One region of the Amycolatopsis sp. WGS_07 genome, then DNA from elsewhere that is predicted to be linked to it. Evidence: riboswitches for the same ligand, from Rfam matches in the RefSeq annotation. Region 1 holds a riboswitch; the other holds the start of a gene.

Region 1 (8,942 bases):
CAGCGTCCACCCAGCGGCTCATGTCAGCGAGCAAATCCGCCTTCGGATTACCGCTGAACCCCCGCACCCACCGGCTAGGCCGCAGCGAGTTGGCCGCGATGTAGCCAACCGTGCGGGCCAGATGGTCGAGGTCGAACGAGATCGCGACCATCCGCCCGTGCGGGGTCAGCATCCGCCGGAACTCGCCCATGTCGTGACCAACAGTGTCGAGAATGACGTCGAACTTCCCCAGTTGGCCAGGATTGCGGTAGTCGAGCGCGACGTCCGCGCCGAGTTCCCTTGTCAGCTCAAGGTTCTTCGTGCTCGCCAGTCCGGTGACGTGGGCGCCCATCGCCTTACCCAGCTGCGTGGCCACGAAACCGACCCCGCCGGTCGCGCCGCGGATCAGGAGTCGTTCGCCGGGCTTGAGATGGGCCTTGTCGCGCAACGCCGTGATCGCGGTGATGCCCGCCAGCAGCGACGCGGCCTCTGCGGGGTTGAGGTCGGCGGGCACGTGGTCTAGCCGATCGGCGGCCATGACGTAGTACTCGGCGGCAGTGCCCATCCGACGCCCGCCGCCCCAGACCAGGTCGCCGACGGCGAAGCGGCTGGACCCGGGTTCGACGACCTCGCCGACCAGGTCCACGCCGATCCTCTTCGGAAAACGTTTGCCGCTGAACGGAAGCAGCTTTCCGGACCGCATCGCGAGTTCGCCGCCGTTGACCGACAGTGCGCGCACGCGGACGAGGACCTCTCCAGGGCCGGGCACCGGCTTCGGGACAGTGGTTTCCCGCAGGACCTCCGGCGGTCCGTAGCGGTCGTAGGTGATGGCACGCATCGAAGTGGAAGGCATGTTCCACTTCTAGCACAGAAAGTGGAAAGGGGCTTCCGTTTAGGCTAAAGTGAGAGAGTGCCAGAAAGATCGACTCGCTTGCGCACTGACGCCGCCCACAATCGCGCGCAGATCCTCGAGGTCGCCGAGCGCACCTTCGAGACCGAGGGACTCGGCGTCTCGATGAGCGAGCTGGCGCGCCGGGCTGGGCTCGGGGTGGCCACGGTGTACCGCCATTTCCCGACCAAGGCCGATCTCGTCGCCGAGGCTTTCGCCGAGCCGATGGCCGAATGCGCCGGGATGCTGGACGAGGCGCTCGCCGATCCCGATCCGTGGCGCGGGTTCTGCCGGGTGATCGAGGAGATGTGCGCGATGCAGGCGCGCAACCACGGCTTCTCCGCCGCGATCGTGACCGCGCTGCCGGACCAGGCCGCGTTCGCGGAGCTGCGCGATCGTGCGCTACAGGCGTTCACCGAGCTGATCCGCCGGGCGAAGGAGGCAGGTGCGCTGCGGGCTGACTTCGCGGTGTCCGACCTGTCGTTGATCTTGCTGGCCAACGGCGGCCTACGTGCCGGCGCGGGGACAGCGGCACCGGCGGCGTCGCGGCGGCTCGCCGGGTATCTGCTGCAGTCGTTCCGCGCCGAGTCGGCTGCTCCGCTGCCCCCGCCGGCGGAGCTTCCGCTCGACGCGTCAGTGCTCTAATTGGGCGGGCAAGCTGCGCAAACGGCCCTGCCTTGGTGATTTCGCCCGCGCTTGACACGGATTGAGCACGGGTACGCCGTATGGTTGACGGCACCCTTTCCGGCGCACCCAGCGGCGGGCACCAGCGTCAGAAGGAGCCGATCGTGACTCTTTCCTCGGTCCAGGACGTAACGGGCCGGTTGTACCTAGCGGTGGGGCGGCTTTCGCGCTCGCTGCGGCAGGCGGGCGCGCCCGGGCCGGGGCACGGGTCGATTTCCGCGCTGGCCACGCTCGTCCACTTCGGCGAGCTGCGCCTCGGCGACCTCGCCGCGAAGGAGGGCGTCGCGGCGGCCACGATGTCGCGGATCGTGGCCACGCTGGTGGAGGCCGGCTACGTCACGCGCGAGTCCGACCCGGTCGACCGGCGCGCCTGGCTCGCCCGCGCCACCGAGGAGGGCGAACGCCTCGTCTCCGGCGTGCGCTCCACCCGCGTGCAGGAACTCAACCGCCGCCTCGACCGGCTCACGCCCGAAATGCGCGAGTCGATCATCGCCGCGCTGCCCGCGCTGGAAGCCCTGATCTCCGACGAGGGCTAGCGCTCCTCCGGAGCCAGCCGCCAGAACGCCGACACCGGACCGACTTTCGCGCCCATCGGATACGAGTGCTCGACGGCCTGCGAGACGAACCACTTGCCGTACTGCGCCGCTTCGACCACCGGCATGCCCTTGGCCAGCCCGGCGGTCAGCGCGGACGCCATGGTGTCGCCAGCGCCATGCGTGTGCGGGGTCTGCCAGCGCGGGCCGGGCAACTCCACGAACGTCGTGCCGTCGAAGAGCAGGTCGACGCATTCCGGGTCGGACTGCAGATGGCCGCTCTTCACCAGCACGTACTTCGGGCCGAGCTGGTGCAGCACGACGGCCGCGGTGTGCATGCCCTCGCGGTCGGTCACGGTCATGCCGGTGAGCAGCCGCACCTCGTCCAGGTTCGGTGTGAGGACGGTGGCGCGCGGCAGGAGTTCGTCGCGCAGTGCGGCGAGGCCGTTGTCGTCGAACAGCGACTGACCGGTCATCGCCGCCGCCACCGGGTCGACCACGAACGGAATCGCGCCGTCCCGGCCGATCCCGGCCTTGTCGCAGGCCGCCGCGACCGCGCGGATGATCTCCGCGGACGCGAGCATGCCGGTCTTCGCCGCGCCGACGCCCATGTCCTCGGCGACCGCCTCGATCTGCCCGGCCACGATGTGCGGCGGCAGATCGGCGCGGTCGTGCACACCGAGCGTGTTCTGGACGGTGACCGCGGTGACCGCGACCAGGCCGTGCACGCCGCAGGTGAGGAAGGTCCGCAGGTCCGCCTGCAGCCCGGCGGCACCGCCGGAGTCTGATCCGGCGATGGTGAGCGCGGAGGGCGGGCTCGGGTTCTCAGTCATGGGCGCGTTCCGGCTTCTGGTCTGGTCGTGTCGGCGGTGATTCCCGCACAGTCCACCACGATGGCACACCCAGCGTTCGCACTGGTCCCTCGCGCGGCTAGAACCGCGGCGGCGGCTTCAGCACCGACATCCGGTATTGGTACACCGCCTGCGCTTCGGCGATCCCGGGCCGGGGCGTGACGCCCGATTTGCGGATCGTTTTGACCGCCGAAGCGGTGCGGTGCTCGGCGACCAGGCCGTCGACCTCGTGCTGCACCTCAAGCGGCAGCCGCGCCCACAACGCTTCCGGTGTCTCGCTCATCCAGCCAGTGTCGCATTGGCGAGCCGCCAGAAGGGGGAAACCGGGCCAACGCCGGCACCGAGCGGATACGCCTCCTGGACGCAGCGTTCGATGAACCGTTTCGCCTCCGCGACCGCGGTGGGCACGTCCGCGCCCTTCGCGAGCGACGAGGTGATCGCCGACGCCATGGTGTCGCCGCCGCCGTGGGTGTTTTCCGTGTCGATGCGCGGCCCGCTCAGTTCGATGACCGCTGAGCCGTCGGTGAGCAGGTCTACGCAGTCGGCGGCCTCGTAGAGGTGCCCACCCTTCACCAGAACCCACTGGGAACCGAACTCCAGCAACGCTTCCGCGGCCGCGCGCTGGCTCGCTGCGTCGGTGACCGTGACGCCAGTGAGCAGCCGGACCTCGTCGAGGTTCGGCGTGATGAGCGTGGCGCGCGGGAACAATTCCGTCCGGATCGCTTCCAGCGCTTCTTCGCGCAGCAACGCGTGACCGGTCATCGAAGCGGCCACCGGGTCGACCACGAACGGCGTGTCCGTCGAGCGTCCGATGTGGACCTCGTCCAGCGTTTTCGCCACCGCCTGAATGATTTCCGCGGTGGCGAGCATGCCGGTCTTCGCCGCGTTGACGCCCATGTCCTCGGCGACCGCTTTGATCTGCGCGGTGACGACGTCGACGGGGATCTCGGAGAACCCTTGCACGCCAAGCGAATTCTGCACGGTGACCGCGGTGAGCGCGACCAGTCCGTGTACCCCGTTGGCGAAGAACGTGCGCAGATCCGCCTGCACGCCCGCACCACCGCCGGAATCGGATCCGGCGATGGTGAGGGCGGTGCGAGGGGTGACTGTCATTGGTTGACCACGGGCAGGTAGACCTTGTTGCCCTGCTCGGAAAACTCCGCGGACTTCTCGGCCATGCCGGCTTCGATCGCCTCCACAGAGGACAGACCGTGCTCCTCGGCGTACTTGCGCACGTCCTGGGTGATCCGCATCGAACAGAACTTCGGCCCGCACATCGAGCAGAAGTGCGCGGTCTTCGCCGGTTCCGCGGGAAGCGTCTCGTCGTGGAAGGACCGCGCGGTGTCCGGGTCGAGCGACAGGTTGAACTGGTCGTTCCACCGGAATTCGAAGCGGGCCTTGGACAATTCGTCGTCCCAGTCCTGCGCGTACTGGTGGCCCTTGGCCAGGTCGGCGGCGTGCGCGGCGATCTTGTATGTGATCACGCCGGTCTTCACGTCGTCGCGGTTGGGCAGGCCGAGGTGCTCCTTCGGCGTGACGTAGCACAGCATCGCCGTGCCGTACCAGCCGATCTGTGCCGCGCCGATCGCCGAGGTGATGTGGTCGTAGGCCGGCGCGATGTCGGTCGCGAGCGGGCCGAGCGTGTAGAACGGCGCCTCGCCGGTGAGCTTTTCCTCCAGCTCGACGTTTTCCTTGATCTTGTGCATCGGCACGTGGCCGGGGCCCTCGATCATCACCTGCACGTCGTGCTCGCGCGCGATGTGCGTCAGCTCGCCGAGGGTTTCCAGTTCGGCGAACTGGGCGCGGTCGTTGGCGTCCGCGATCGAGCCGGGACGGAGGCCGTCGCCGAGCGAGAACGTGACGTCGTACTCGCGCAGGATCTCGCACAGCTCGGAGAAATGCGTGTACAGGAAGGATTCCTGGTGGTGCGCGAGACACCAGGCGGCCATGATCGACCCGCCGCGGCTGACGATGCCGGTGACCCGGCGCGCGGTGAGCGGGATGTAGCGCAGCAGTACGCCCGCGTGCACCGTCATGTAGTCGACGCCCTGCTCGCACTGCTCGATCACGGTGTCGCGGTAGATCTCCCAGGTGAGCTTTTCCGGCTCCCCGTTGACCTTTTCCAGTGCCTGGTAGATCGGCACGGTGCCGACCGGGACCGGCGAGTTGCGCACGATCCATTCGCGCGTCTCGTGAATCCGCTTGCCGGTGGAAAGATCCATGATGGTGTCCGCGCCCCAGCGGGTGGCCCACACCATCTTGTCGACCTCTTCCTCCACAGAGGACCAGACGGCCGAGTTTCCCATGTTGGCGTTGATCTTCACCAGGAAGTTCTTGCCGATGATCATCGGCTCGGTCTCCGGATGCTTGCGGTTGACCGGAATCACCGCGCGACCGCGGGCGACCTCGTCCCGCACGAACTCCGGCGTACACCGTTCGCGCGCGGCGATGAACTCCATTTCCCGGGTGATCACCCCGGCTTTGGCCCAGCCGAGCTGGGTGTTGTGCTCCCGTCCGTCAGCCCAGCCGGAGCGGAGCGGGTGGAGTCCTTTGTGGACATCGATGTTCGCGTCCGGATCGGTGTAGGGCCCGGACGTGTCGTACACGTCGAAATGTTCCCCGTTCGACAGGTCGATCCGCCGCGCCGGAACCCGCAGGCCCGATTCGGTGCGGTGGTAGACCTTGTGCGAGCCGGTGATCGGCCCGGTGGTGACGGACGGGGCGATGGCACCCTGATTTTCCAGCGTCGTCAACGACGTTCACTCCCTACGCCGGCATTACCCGGTCAGGTTCATGCGGTCGGTGACGCCGGGTGTCCGCGAGATGGACACCAGTCACCCTCTCAGCCCGCCAAGGCGCGAGCTCCCGCGTTGCATTCGGTTGAGGTTGCTTGTCCGACCATGCCATGCGGTGTCGGGTCGGCACAAGGTCTCCGCCCGTCTGGCCGAAGCACAACGAAGGCCTCCCCGGTGATTTCAGGGAGGCCTTCGGGGAATTCGGCGCGGGTCAGGCGTCGGCGGGTTCCTTGGGCGGCAGCCAGGTCAAGCCGGGTACGCCCCACTTGTTCTTCTTCAGCATCTTCTTCGCCGCGCGCGCGTGGCGGCCGATCAGGCGGTCCAGATAAATGAAGCCGTCGAGGTGATCGGTCTCATGCTGGAGGCAGCGCGCGAAGTACCCGGTGCCCTCGACCTCGATCGGGTTGCCCTCGACGTCGAAGCCGGTCACCTTCGCCCATTTGGCGCGTCCGGTCGGGTACCACTCGCCGGGGGCGGACAGACAGCCCTCTCCGTCGTCGTCCGGGTCCGGCATCGTCTCCGGGATCTCGGAGGTCTCCAGCTTCGGGTTGACCACCACGCCGCGGTGTTCGCCGTCCTCGTCCGGGCAGTCGTATACGAACACCCGCAGGTCGAGCCCGATCTGATTGGCCGCGAGGCCGACGCCCTCGGCCGCGTACATGGTCTCGAACATGTCCTCGACGAGGGTGGCCAGCTTGTCGTCGAACTCGGTGATCTCGCGCGTGGGCTGGTGCAGCACGGGTTCGCCGGCGATGCAGATGGGATGGACGGTCACGGACGCCGAGTTTAGTCGGACCCTTCTGGTAGACCTGGATCGGACCGTGACGCGCCGTGTCGGATGCCCATGTCGAGCATGGGTTCCGTGGTTGAATGACGCCCGCGGAAGGACTGCCGACACCGATTGCGAGGACCGCATGGACGCCGCGGAGTCGATGGCTGGAAACCAGCCGTCGCCGCCGGAGACTGTCGGTGGCCTTACCGAGCGCGAGCTGGACATTCTCGCGTTCGAACGGCAGTGGTGGCGCCACGCCGGGGCGAAGGAGAACGCCATCCGGGAGCGCTTCGGACTGTCCTCCACCCGTTACTACCAGTTGCTGAACACGCTGCTGGCCAAGCCGGAGGCGGTCGCCGCCGATCCGATGCTGGTCAAGCGGCTGCGCAAGACGCGCGCCGCCCGTCAGCGCAAACGCGGGGCCCGCCGGTTGGGGATCGAGCTGTCATGAGCGTCTTCTCGGGACTGTCCCGGCCGTTGAAGGCCGCGGGGGTCGCGCTGATCGGGGTCGCGGTGGTCGCCGCCGTCATCGGCGGGGTCACCGTGCTCAACACCGGCGGCGACCAGAATGCCGGACCGAGCACGTCCGGCGAGCCCACCTCGCCCGGCGGCGGATCGTCGTCGAACCCGCAGCCGTCGTCCTCGGCGCCCAGCTCCGCGCCGTCGTCGCCCGCTTCCTCGGCGCCGGCCTCGTCGTCCGCCGCGTCCTCGGCCCCCGCGTCGAGCCAGCCGGGTCAGCCCGGCGGCCAGCCGGGCCAGCAGCCAGGGCAGCCGGGCCAGGCCGGCCCGGACCAGCAGGCCACGAACAAGTGGGTCACCCTGCGGGTCTACAACAACTCGCTGATCAAGCACCTCGCCGAACAGGCCGCCGCCGACTTCCGCGGTTCGGGCTGGAACGTCGCCGAGGTCGGCAACTACTCGCAAGGCAACATCCCGGCGACCACGGCCTACTTCCGGCCGGGCACCGACGAGGAAGCCGCCGCGAAACAGCTGGCCAAGGAGTTCGGCTTCCAGGCCCAGCCCCGGTTCGAGGGCATCCAGAACTCCAGCCCCGGCGTGATAGTGATCATCACGAAGGACTACCGGCCCGGGCAGAAGGGCTGACCCTTTTCCCCAGATCGATGACGGCCCGCGCTACGGCGCGGGCTTTGTCATGTGGGCCGGGCCGCACTACGGGCGTTGCTCGACGGGGTGCCAACGTTTCGCGCTCGGCTTCCGCGTTCGGACCGGCGGGCGACTTGGCGTGCCCAGGGAACGTGGCAGGCAGATCTCGCAGCGAGCCGTTGTCGAGCAGCTGCGGTCAGGTGCTCAGCGCCCTGCCTGCCCTCGGCTCCACGCACCCCAATGTGGCATTGGGTGCGTCAGACGCACCGAACGTCACATTGGGGCGGTTGCTGAGGCGGGCGAAATCGGTTGCTGAGGCGAGCGTGCGGTTCGGTGCGGTAGGTCGCGCGCGGTTGCGAGAGCCGGCGGGGTCGTGAGTGCTGGTGCCGGTTCTAACCGGCACCAGCACACACGAGCCGCTCAGCGTTCCTGCTGCGCCTGTGCGTAAGCCTCGAGCGTCGCCAGCTGCGCGGCGTCCAGCGAAGGCCGCACCGCCTCGCGGGCCTTGGCCAGGTGCGCCGCGGTCACCTCGCGGGCCTCCAGCGACTCGCGCATCGCCGTCAGCGCCGCCTCCCGGATCAGCGCGGCGCAGTCGGCGGCCGAGTAGCCCTCCAGCGTCTCCGCGATGGCCGCGAGGTCCACATCGGACGCCAGCGGGGTGTGTTTCGCCGTCGAGGCAAGGATCGCGGCGCGCGATTCCGCGTCCGGCGGCGGCACGTAGATCCGCCGCTCCAGGCGGCCGGGACGCAGCAACGCCGGGTCGACCAGTTCGGGCCGGTTCGTCGCGCCCAGCACGACGACCTCGCGCATCGGCTCCACGCCGTCCAGTTCGGTGAGCAGCGCGGCGACCACACGGTCGGCCACGCCGGAGTCGGACGACTGGCCGCGGCGCGGGGCGAGCGCGTCGATCTCGTCGAGGAAGATCAGCGAGGGGGCGGCGTCGGCGGCCCGGCGGAAGAGGTCGCGGACCGCGCGTTCCGATTCGCCGACCCACTTGTCCAGCAGTTCCGCGCCCTTGATCGCGAACACGTTCAGCGCGCCGGTGCCGGCCAGCGCCCGGACCAGGAACGTCTTGCCGCCGCCGGGCGGGCCGTACAGCAGCACGCCGCGCGGCGGTTCGATGCCGAGCCGGGCGAACGAATCCGGATAGCGCAGCGGCCACAGCACGGTTTCGGTGAGCGCTTCCTTGACCGAGGTCATGTTGCCGACGTCGTCGAGGGTCAGCCCGCCGGTGGCCAGGTTGTCCGAAGTGGACAGCGAGATCGGCCGGACGGTGGCCAGCGCGTCGAGCAGATCCTGCTGGGAGATCTTGGGCTCCTCGACGTCCCGCTGGCG
Region 2 (8,942 bases), 640 kb from region 1:
CGCCGAACGGGCGGTGGAAACGTTGCGGGAGAACCGGATCGGGGCCAGGTTGACCCCGGACGGCATCCGCGCCGACCTCACCGCCACGCCCGCGCCTCGCGTACTTCAGGTGCTCGTCCAGGCGGGCGTCGAGGTGCACGAGGCGACCCGGGCGCGGACCGGGCTGGAGGACCTGTTCGCGCGGCTGACCGAAGGGGAATCGGCGGCTGGCGACGAAGCTGAGGGGGATCAGTCATGACCGCTGCTGTCGCGGTGCCGGTGAGCCGGACCGGGCACGACACGGTGCCGCTGACCCGGTTGATCGCCGCGGAACTGCGCTGGATCTACCGCAGGCCGCGCACGCTCGCCGTGCTGGGCTTGCTGGCGCTGGTGCCGATCGTGGTCGGGATCGGCCTCACGCTGGTCGGCCAGAGCGCCTCCGGGAGCGACGCGCCGGACGACAGCGGCGGCGCGCTGCTGGCGTCGGCGGTGAACAACGCGTTCGTGCTGCCGATCGCCGCGATGGTCATGACGCTCACGCTGCTGCTGCCGCTCGCGTCGGCGATGGCGGGCGCGGACGCGATCGCCGGCGAGGCCGCGCACGGCACGCTGCGCGGCTGGCTCATCGCGCCGGTGAGCCGGGGACGGCTGCTGGCGGTCAAGGCGTTCGGCGTGGCGACGGTGTCCGTGGTCGCGGTGCTCGCGATGTGCGTGACCGGCGTGGTCACCGGGTTGATCATCAACGGCACGGATTCGCTGTTCACGCTGTCGGGCTCCACGTTGTCGCTCGGCGAGGCGCTGCTGCGGATCCTGCTCGTCGGCGGATGGATCGTGCTGCAGCTGTGGGCGATCGGCGCGGTCGCGCTGGCGGTGTCGAGCTGGACCGAGCACCCGATGCTCGTGGTCGCCTCGGTGCTGGCCATGAACATCGTGTTCACCATCCTCGGCTTCCTGACCTCGCTGAAGTGGCTGCACCCGTTCCTGCTCACGAAGGACTGGACGCTGGCCCCGGCCGCCGTCCTGCAGGATCCGATGATGCTGACGAGGTTCGGCGAGGGCGCGGTCCGCGCGGCCTGCTACATCGTGGTCGGGCTGTCGCTCGCCTACGGACGCCTCGTCACCCGGGACGGCTGACCTGGGGGTTCAGCCCACCACGGCGATCCCGTCCGGATCCGGCTGTAGCCGGACGGGATCGCCGGCCCGGAAGTCCGCCCCGGCGGGCGCGATCGCGTCCACAGTGGACTCTCCGCGGCGGACGACCAGCCGCAAATGCTCCCGCCGGTGCACCGCGGCGGTCACCTCGCCGGGCACACCTTCTTTGGCGACTTTCAAACCGTGCGGGCGCAGTCCGAGCCTTACCGGACCGTCGTCCACGCCCATGATTTCGACTGCGCCCAGCTCGGTCCGCACCACTCCGTCGGCCGCCTCGCCGTCCAGGAACGTCGTGACGCCGAGGAAACGCGCGACGTCCTCGTCCACCGGGTTGTTCCACACCGACCGGACCGCGCCCTCCTGCCGGATCTCCCCGGCGTCGAGCACCGCCACGCGATCGGCGAGCGTGAACGCTTCCTCCTGATCGTGCGTCACCAGCAGCGCGGTGATCTTGCTGCGCCGCAACAGCTCCGCCAGGTCGATCGCCAGCTGCTCGCGCAGTCCAGCGTCCAATCCGGACAGTGGTTCGTCCAGCAGCAGCAACCGCGGTTCCGGGGCCAGCGCGCGGGCCAGCGCGACCCGCTGCGCCTGCCCGCCGGACAGCTCGGTCACTCGCCGCCGTTCGTACCCTTCGAGCCCGACCAGCTTCAGCAGTTCCTTGACGCGCGCTGCGTGCCGTTCGCGGGGCACGCCGTGCATCCGCAGGCCGAAGGCGATGTTCGCGGCGACGTCGCGGTGCGGAAACAGCTGTCCGTCCTGGAACACCAGGCCGAATTCGCGCTTGTGCACCGGTACGTCGGCGAGATCGGTGCCGTCCCAGGCCACCGAACCGGACGACATCGGCTCCAGTCCGGTGATCGCGCGCAGCAGCGTCGACTTGCCCGAACCGGAGGGGCCCAGCAGCGCGAGCACCTCCCCGTCGGCGATGTCCAGCCGCGCGTCGCGGACCGCGGCGAACGATCCATAGTGGACAGTCAGATCCCGTACCGTAAGCGCCATCAGAACTCCCCGACCGTGCTGCGGCCGCGGACCGAGCCGAACCGGTCGATCAGCGCCACCGCCACCACAGTCACCACCATGAGCAGGGCGCACGCGGCGTACGCCATCTGGTTGTTCAGCTCCCCCGGCCGGCTGATCAGCGTCGCGACCGCCACCGGCAGCGTCGGCGCGTCCGGCCGGGCGAGGAAGCTGGTCGCGCCGAACTCGCCGAGCGCGACGACGTATCCGAAGCCCGCCGCGGCCACCACCGACCGCGCGACCAGCGGAAAGTCGATCTCCCGCCACACCCGCGCCGGGCTCGCGCCGAGCGTCGCGGCGGCCTGGCGCAACCGGACGTCGACCGCGCGCAGCACCGGCAGGATCATCCGGACCACCAGCGGCATGATCACCAACGCTTGCGCGAACGGGACGAGCAGCGGCGACGTGCGCAGGTCGCCGGGCAGCGCGTCGAGCGTCACGAGATAGCCGAAACCGACGGTCACCGCGGACACGCCCAGCGGCAGCATCAACGCGACGTCCATGGTCTCGCCCATCCCGCGGGCGAGGCGACCTGGTGAACGGCGGAGCGCCACCAGCACGACGCTGGCCACCAAGCCGACCGCCATCGCCAGCAGCGTCGCGTCCGTGGCCGCGGCGAGCGAGTTCTGCGCCGCGATCCAGCCGGACACCTGCAGTGCGTCGTTCTGGCCCACGGTGTTCAGCGCGCGATACCCGGCGAGGCTCCATCCGTCCGAAGTGGACACAGACTCCAGGAGCAGCGACACGATCGGCGTCAGCAGCAGACCGAGCACCACCACCGCGGCACCGACCGTCCACCACTCCCCGCCTCGCGGCCGACGCGCGGTGACCTGCGCGGACCGCAGCTTGACGGCGTTCTCCCGCTTCCGGCGCGCCAAGGCGCCGAGCACCAGCGCGGCCACCACCGCCGCGAACTGGATCAGCGACAGCGCGGCCGCGCCGGAGAGGTCCAGCAGGTCGACGGTGCGGAGGTAGATCTCGGTCTCCAGCGTCCGGTAGCTCCCGCCGCCGAGGATCAGCACCACTCCAAAACTGGTGGCGCAGAAGAGAAACACCACAGCGGCCGCGGACGCGACGGCCGGGCCGAGCGCAGGCAGCGTGACCGACCGAAACGCCCGCCACGGCGAGGCCCCGAGAGCCCGCGCCGCTTCGGTCGCTCGCGGATCGAGGTGCGCCCACAGCCCGGCGACGGTGCGCGCGACCACTGCGACGTTGAAGAACGCGTTGGCCAGCACGAGCGGCAGCACGCCACCGTCCGGCCAGATCGCCCTAAAAGCCAGGCCGACGACGACCGTCGGCAGCACGAACGGCACCAGCACGATCGTGCGCGCCAGTCCGACCCCGGGCAGCCGGACCCGCGCGAGCAGATACGCCACCGGCAGCCCGGCGAGCACCGCGACGACGGTCGACGCGGCCGCGCTGGCCAGCGTGAACCCGGCGAGCCGCCACGTCTGCGGGTCGCCGAGCACGGTGTCGACGCCGCCCGCGGAAAACCCCCGGCCCACGATCGCGACGACCGGCCAGGCGAAGAACACCACCAGGAACGCGACCGGCAGGAGGCCGAGCAGCGTGAGCCCGATGGTGCGCGCGGGGATCACGCGCCCATGAGCGAGCGCCATTCCCCGATCCACTTCTCCCGGCCTGCCTGCACCTTGTCCGCGGGCATGGTGGCCGGCGTCTGCGGCTGCGGCGCCGCGGTGGCCCAGCCAGCGGGCAGTTCAACGCCCTGGCGCGCCGGGTAGACGTACATGTTCGCCGCGACCGTCGTCTGGAACTGCTGCGACAACAGGAAGTCGACGACCTTCTGCGCCTGCGGGGTCTGCTTGCCGTTGGTGAGCACACCCGCGTACTCGACCTGGCGGAAGCAGGTGTCGAGCAGCGCCTTGGTGCGCGGCTTGCCGTCCTCGCCGACCTCCGCGGCCGGCGACGAGGCGTAAGACACGACGATCGGCCGCGGGCCCTTGCCCGCCGCACCGGAGAAGTCCTTGGAGTAGGCCTCCTCCCAGCCGCTGACGGTCTTGAGGCCGTTGTCCTTCAGCTTCTTCCAGTAGCCCTGCCAGCCGCTCTCGCCGTACTTCACGACCGTGCCGAGCAGGAAGGCCAGCCCCGGCGACGCCGTGGCCGGGCTCTCCGCGACGGTCAGGTCCTTGTACTTGGGGTCGGCGAGGTCGTCGTAGGTCTTCGGCTCGGGCAGGCCCTTGCTCGCGAAGTACGCGGGGTCGATGTTCACGCAGACGTCGCCGACGTCGACCGCCGCCAGCCGGTGCTGCGGGTCGACCGAGTAACGCTGCGGACCGCGGTCGGCCTCCGGGCTTGTGTACGGCTGGAAGACTCCCTCACTGAGCGCGCGCGAGGCGAAGGTGTTGTCGACGCCGTACGCGACGTCGCCGATCGGGTTGCCCTTGGTGAGCACGAGCTTGTTGGTGAGCGCGCCCGCGTCGCCGGACTTGAGGATCTTGAGCTTGATCCCGGACTGGCGCTGGAAGGCGTCGAGCACGTCCTGCGGCGCGGCGAACGAATCGTGCGTGACCAGCGTGACAGTCGGTGTCTGCTGGTCCGGGCTCGCGGACGACCCGCTGGAGTCGCTGCTGGACAGCGAGCAGGCGCTGGCGAGCACCGAGACCCCGGCAAGGACTGCCACCGTGCGGACGGTCCGCGACATCATTCTTCCCCTCCTGCACTGCGCCGGATGAGGGAGAGCGATACGGCCTCCCTACGCCGGCATGATCCGGATCCAGGTGCGAACGGTCGCGGGTTGACGGCCCGCCTCTCAGCCCGGCGTACCGGACTCCCGTGGCAATGCCGCAGCGTAGCCGACACCATGGAGTGATGACTCAGCTATTGAACGACTCGGCAGTGGACCAGGCCCTCGGCACCGTCCCGGAGTGGCGGCGCGAGGACGACACCATCGTGCGCACGACCGAACTCCCGTCCTTCCCGGCGGCGATCGAGGTGGTCGACCGGGTGGCCGAGCTGGCGGAGGAAGCCGACCACCATCCCGACATCGACATCCGCTGGCGCACCCTGACCTTCCGCCTGAGCACCCACTACCTAGGCGGCCTGACCGAGCGCGACTTCGCATTGGCCAAGCAGATCGACGAGGTCCTCGCGGCCCGCTGACCAGGTGTGATGTCGGCAACCCTGGCAACATGAACGGCCCCTTCGCGCGTCTTCCGGACAGACGCTTCGGAAGGAGGCCAGGATGGTGCAGGCACTCGTGGTGGGGATGGGTTCGTTCGGCCTGATGGTGGCCGCCGCGGGCGGGGTGCTGTGGCACACCGCGCGCAACCGACGTGATCTCGATCACAAGCGGTAACAGTGAGCTAGATCAAGGCGCTATCCCAGCGGTAATCATCGGCACTCGCCCCGCTAGGACCAGCCATGAACAGCACGTCCGCCCAGCTCACGGCCGCACAGCGCACCTGGGTCTCGGTGTTCGCGACCGCGTTCGTCCTCTTGTCGATGATCGTGCTCGGCCTGCTCGGCTGAGCCCGTCACCGGATCCGGAACCGCTCCCGATACTCGGCGGGCGTGGTGTTCAGCGTCCGCCGGAAAGCTCGGTTCAGCGTGGAAACGGTCCCGAACCCGCAAGCGCCGGCGATCCGCGACAACGTTTCGTCAGTCGTCTCCAACCGATGCCGCGCCGCCTCGACCCTCGCATGCTCGACGTAGGCGGCGGGCGTCATCCCCAGCTCAGCCTTGAACACCCGGGTGATCTGCCGATCCGTCACATGGGCGTGCGCGGCGAGGTCCGCGACCGTCAACGGCTCCGCCAGATGCGCGGCGATGTACTGCCGTAGCTCATCCACCCTCCGAGTCGCGGACGCGGGCTCCAACGACACGCTGAACTGGCTCTGCCCGCCCGGCCGCCGCAGGAACATGACGAGCTGGCGAGCCACCCGCGAGGCCAGCTCCGGGCCGTAATCGTCGGCCACCAGCGCCAACGCGAGGTCGAGGCAGGCGCTCAGCCCAGCTCCCGTCCACACCGAACCGTCGCGGATGAAGATCGGATCCGCGTCGACGGTCACTCCTGGATGCTCCGCCGCCAACTGCCGAGCGGTCGACCAGTGCGTAGTGGCGCGTTTGCCGTCAAGCAGCCCTGCCGCGGCGAGAACGTGCGCACCAACGCACACCGACGCCACCCGCCGCGTCAGCCCAGCCAGGCGGCGAACCTGCTCGACCACCGCAGGATCACACCGGGCGACAATCTCCCCGTTCTCCGCGGTTTCGACCGCACCCGGCACGACCAGGGTGTCGATCGCCTTCCCGGCCAGCTCCGCGAAGGTCACGTCCGGCAGCACCCGCACTCCCGCGGACGTGGTCACCGGGTCCAGCGTCTCGGCCGCGAGCACCACCTCATAGCCCGTCGGCCGGTCCATTTCCCGCTGCAGCAAGGAAAACACCTCCGCGGGCCCGGTCACGTCCAGCAGATCGATCCGATCGAACAGGACGACGACCATCAGCCTCTTCATTCGCGCTCCCATGTCGGTTTCTGCGCTTTGCATGTCATTGCCGACATCCACCGCCGAGCCTAGCGTCGATCATGCGAACCGAACGAGAGGAAACCGACCATGCCACGGACGACGCTGCGGGAACTGAACGGCCTAGACCAGACCCCGGCAACCCTGGCCGACTCGACACTGATCCTGGTCGACTACCAGAACACCTACACCCGCGGCGTGATGGAACTAGAGGGCTGGCAGCCAGCTCTGACTGCGGCGAAAGCCCTGCTCACCAAGGCCCGCGCCGCCGGGTCGACGGTGATCCACGTCATCAACGACGGCGGCGAGGGTACGCCGTACGACATCCGCGCCGAGATCGGCAGCATCCACCCAGACGTCGCACCAATCGAGGGCGAGCCCGTCGTGGTCAAGGGCGCACCGAATTCCTTTGTGGACACGGATCTTGGCGCCCGGGTGGACGCGGCTGGGCATCAGAACGTGGTTATCGCCGGGTTCATGACCAATATGTGCGTCACGTTCACCACCGAAGGCGCGTTCTTACGCGGCAACCACCCGACTGTCGTCGCCGATGCCTGCGCGACCCGTCCGTTGCCGACGCTCGCTGGGGAAGTCAGCGCTGGCCAGTTGCATGACAGTGCGTTGGCGACTATCGGTGATCTGTATGGAGTGGTTGTGTCCAGTGTCGATGAGCTGAACTGAGCCCTGGCCTCGGCGGGATGACCTTTCCGCCGAGGCAAGTTCGTCAGAAGTCGATGAACCCGGCGACGACCTCGCGCACGATGCCGTCCGGCCCCGGGGTGCCGTAGAAGTAGACCGACCCGTATCCCCAGAGGTACTCGTCGATCACGTCCGCAAGCTCACCCTCGACCGGCCAGCCCTCTTCGTTGACCTGAAACAGAAACTGATGCCCGTCGGCCCGCACCGCGTCGGAGTAGCTCGGTTCGTCCTGAATCAGCTCGGGTTCATCGGCGATCCGGACAAGCGCGACCTCGTCTTCCGTGCCGGGCATCTGGACGAGCGCCGCCGAACGAAGTCCAGGCCAGCCCAGCGTGGTGCACTCACCACGCGGCGACGGTGGATGCACCAGCGCGCGCATGGCCATGTCCGGATATTCGAGATCGCTGTCGCCGATGTCGAATCCCGCGCGCAACAGCACCGAGACCTCGCAGCCGGGAGTCCACGAAGCCGCGGGGACGGTGAGCAGGTAGCGGTGGGTCGAGAGGAGCGAGTGCGTCTCAATGACCACCGGCGGCGCGCCACCGAGGCGTCCTCCGTCCGGAGAATCCGGCAGGGACGGCGTGAAGAGCACGGGCATGCCGGGATCCTACGGAGACGGGTTCGAGGCCGGAGATTTCTCCACCAGGGCTTTGCAGGGCGGCGTGCCTCAGACGTTGAAGCGGAACTCCACCACGTCCCCGTCCGCCATCACGTAGTCCTTGCCTTCCATCCGGACCTTGCCCGCCGACCGCGCGGCCGCCATGGACCCGGCCTCGATGAGGTCCGCGAACGACACGACCTCCGCCTTGATGAAGCCGCGCTCGAAGTCCGTGTGGATGACGCCCGCGGCCTGCGGGGCGGTCGCGCCCTGCGGGATCGTCCAGGCGCGCGATTCCTTCGGGCCCGCCGTGAGGTACGTCTGCAGGCCGAGCGTGTGGAAACCCGCGCGGGCCAGTGCGTGCAGGCCCGGTTCCAGCTGGCCGACGGACTCCAGCAGTTCGCGCACGGACTCCTCGTCGTCCAGCTCCAGCAGCTCGGCTTCGACCTTCGCGTCGAGGAACACCGCGTCCGCGGGGGCGACGAGCTTCGCCAGCTCCTCGCGGCGCGCGTCGTCGGTGAGCACGGCCTCGTCGGCGTTGAAGACGTACAGGAACGGCTTCGTGGTGAGCAGGCTCAGCTCGCGCAGCGCCTCGCCGTCGATGTCCTTCTGCGCTTGGAACAGCGTGCGCCCGGAGTCGAGGATCTCCTTGGCCTTCTGGGCGTTTTCGAGCGCCGGCCGCGCTTCCTTCTTGGTGCGGGCCTCTTTCTCCAGCCGCGGCAGCGCCTTTTCGAGCGTCTGCAGGTCGGCGAGGATCAGCTCGGTGTTGATCGTCTCGATGTCGGACATCGGGTCGATCCGGCCGTCGACGTGCACCACGTCCGGGTCGTCGAACACGCGGATGACCTGGCAGATCGCGTTGGCCTCGCGGATGTTGGCGAGGAACTTGTTGCCGAGCCCCGCGCCCTCGGACGCGCCCTTCACGATGCCCGCGATGTCCACAAAGGACACCACGGCGGGCACGGTCTTCTCCGACGAGAAGACCTCGGCCAGCTGGTCCAGCCGCGGGTCCGGCA

What was found. A riboswitch is a leader RNA that binds a small molecule or an ion and turns the genes downstream of it on or off. The one in region 1 is predicted to bind thiamine pyrophosphate.
Region 2: another riboswitch for thiamine pyrophosphate. It lies ahead of RPX00_RS05835 (thiamine ABC transporter substrate binding subunit); the one in region 1 lies ahead of thiC (phosphomethylpyrimidine synthase ThiC).

Annotation. Positions count from the first base shown of each region.
Region 1 is NZ_CP136053.1:1,913,879-1,922,820, reverse strand. Features, by position in the region: gene RPX00_RS08880 (NAD(P)-dependent alcohol dehydrogenase) at 1-832, opposite strand, end outside; gene RPX00_RS08875 (TetR/AcrR family transcriptional regulator) at 911-1,513, shown strand; gene RPX00_RS08870 (MarR family winged helix-turn-helix transcriptional regulator) at 1,657-2,088, shown strand; gene thiD (bifunctional hydroxymethylpyrimidine kinase/phosphomethylpyrimidine kinase) at 2,085-2,918, opposite strand; gene RPX00_RS08860 (hypothetical protein) at 3,016-3,219, opposite strand; gene thiD (bifunctional hydroxymethylpyrimidine kinase/phosphomethylpyrimidine kinase) at 3,216-4,049, opposite strand; gene thiC (phosphomethylpyrimidine synthase ThiC) at 4,046-5,689, opposite strand; TPP riboswitch at 5,683-5,815, opposite strand; gene RPX00_RS08845 (peptide deformylase) at 5,943-6,506, opposite strand; gene RPX00_RS08840 (DUF3263 domain-containing protein) at 6,646-6,954, shown strand; gene RPX00_RS08835 (LytR C-terminal domain-containing protein) at 6,951-7,607, shown strand; gene RPX00_RS08830 (AAA family ATPase) at 8,028-8,942, opposite strand, start outside.
Region 2 is NZ_CP136053.1:1,269,482-1,278,423, forward strand. Features, by position in the region: gene RPX00_RS05815 (ABC transporter ATP-binding protein) at 1-238, shown strand, start outside; gene RPX00_RS05820 (ABC transporter permease) at 235-1,113, shown strand; gene RPX00_RS05825 (ABC transporter ATP-binding protein) at 1,123-2,130, opposite strand; gene RPX00_RS05830 (ABC transporter permease) at 2,130-3,767, opposite strand; gene RPX00_RS05835 (thiamine ABC transporter substrate binding subunit) at 3,743-4,810, opposite strand; TPP riboswitch at 4,842-4,953, opposite strand; gene RPX00_RS05840 (4a-hydroxytetrahydrobiopterin dehydratase) at 4,978-5,268, shown strand; gene RPX00_RS05845 (GlxA family transcriptional regulator) at 5,643-6,620, opposite strand; gene RPX00_RS05850 (cysteine hydrolase family protein) at 6,720-7,310, shown strand; gene RPX00_RS05855 (hypothetical protein) at 7,354-7,926, opposite strand; gene ychF (redox-regulated ATPase YchF) at 7,996-8,942, opposite strand, start outside.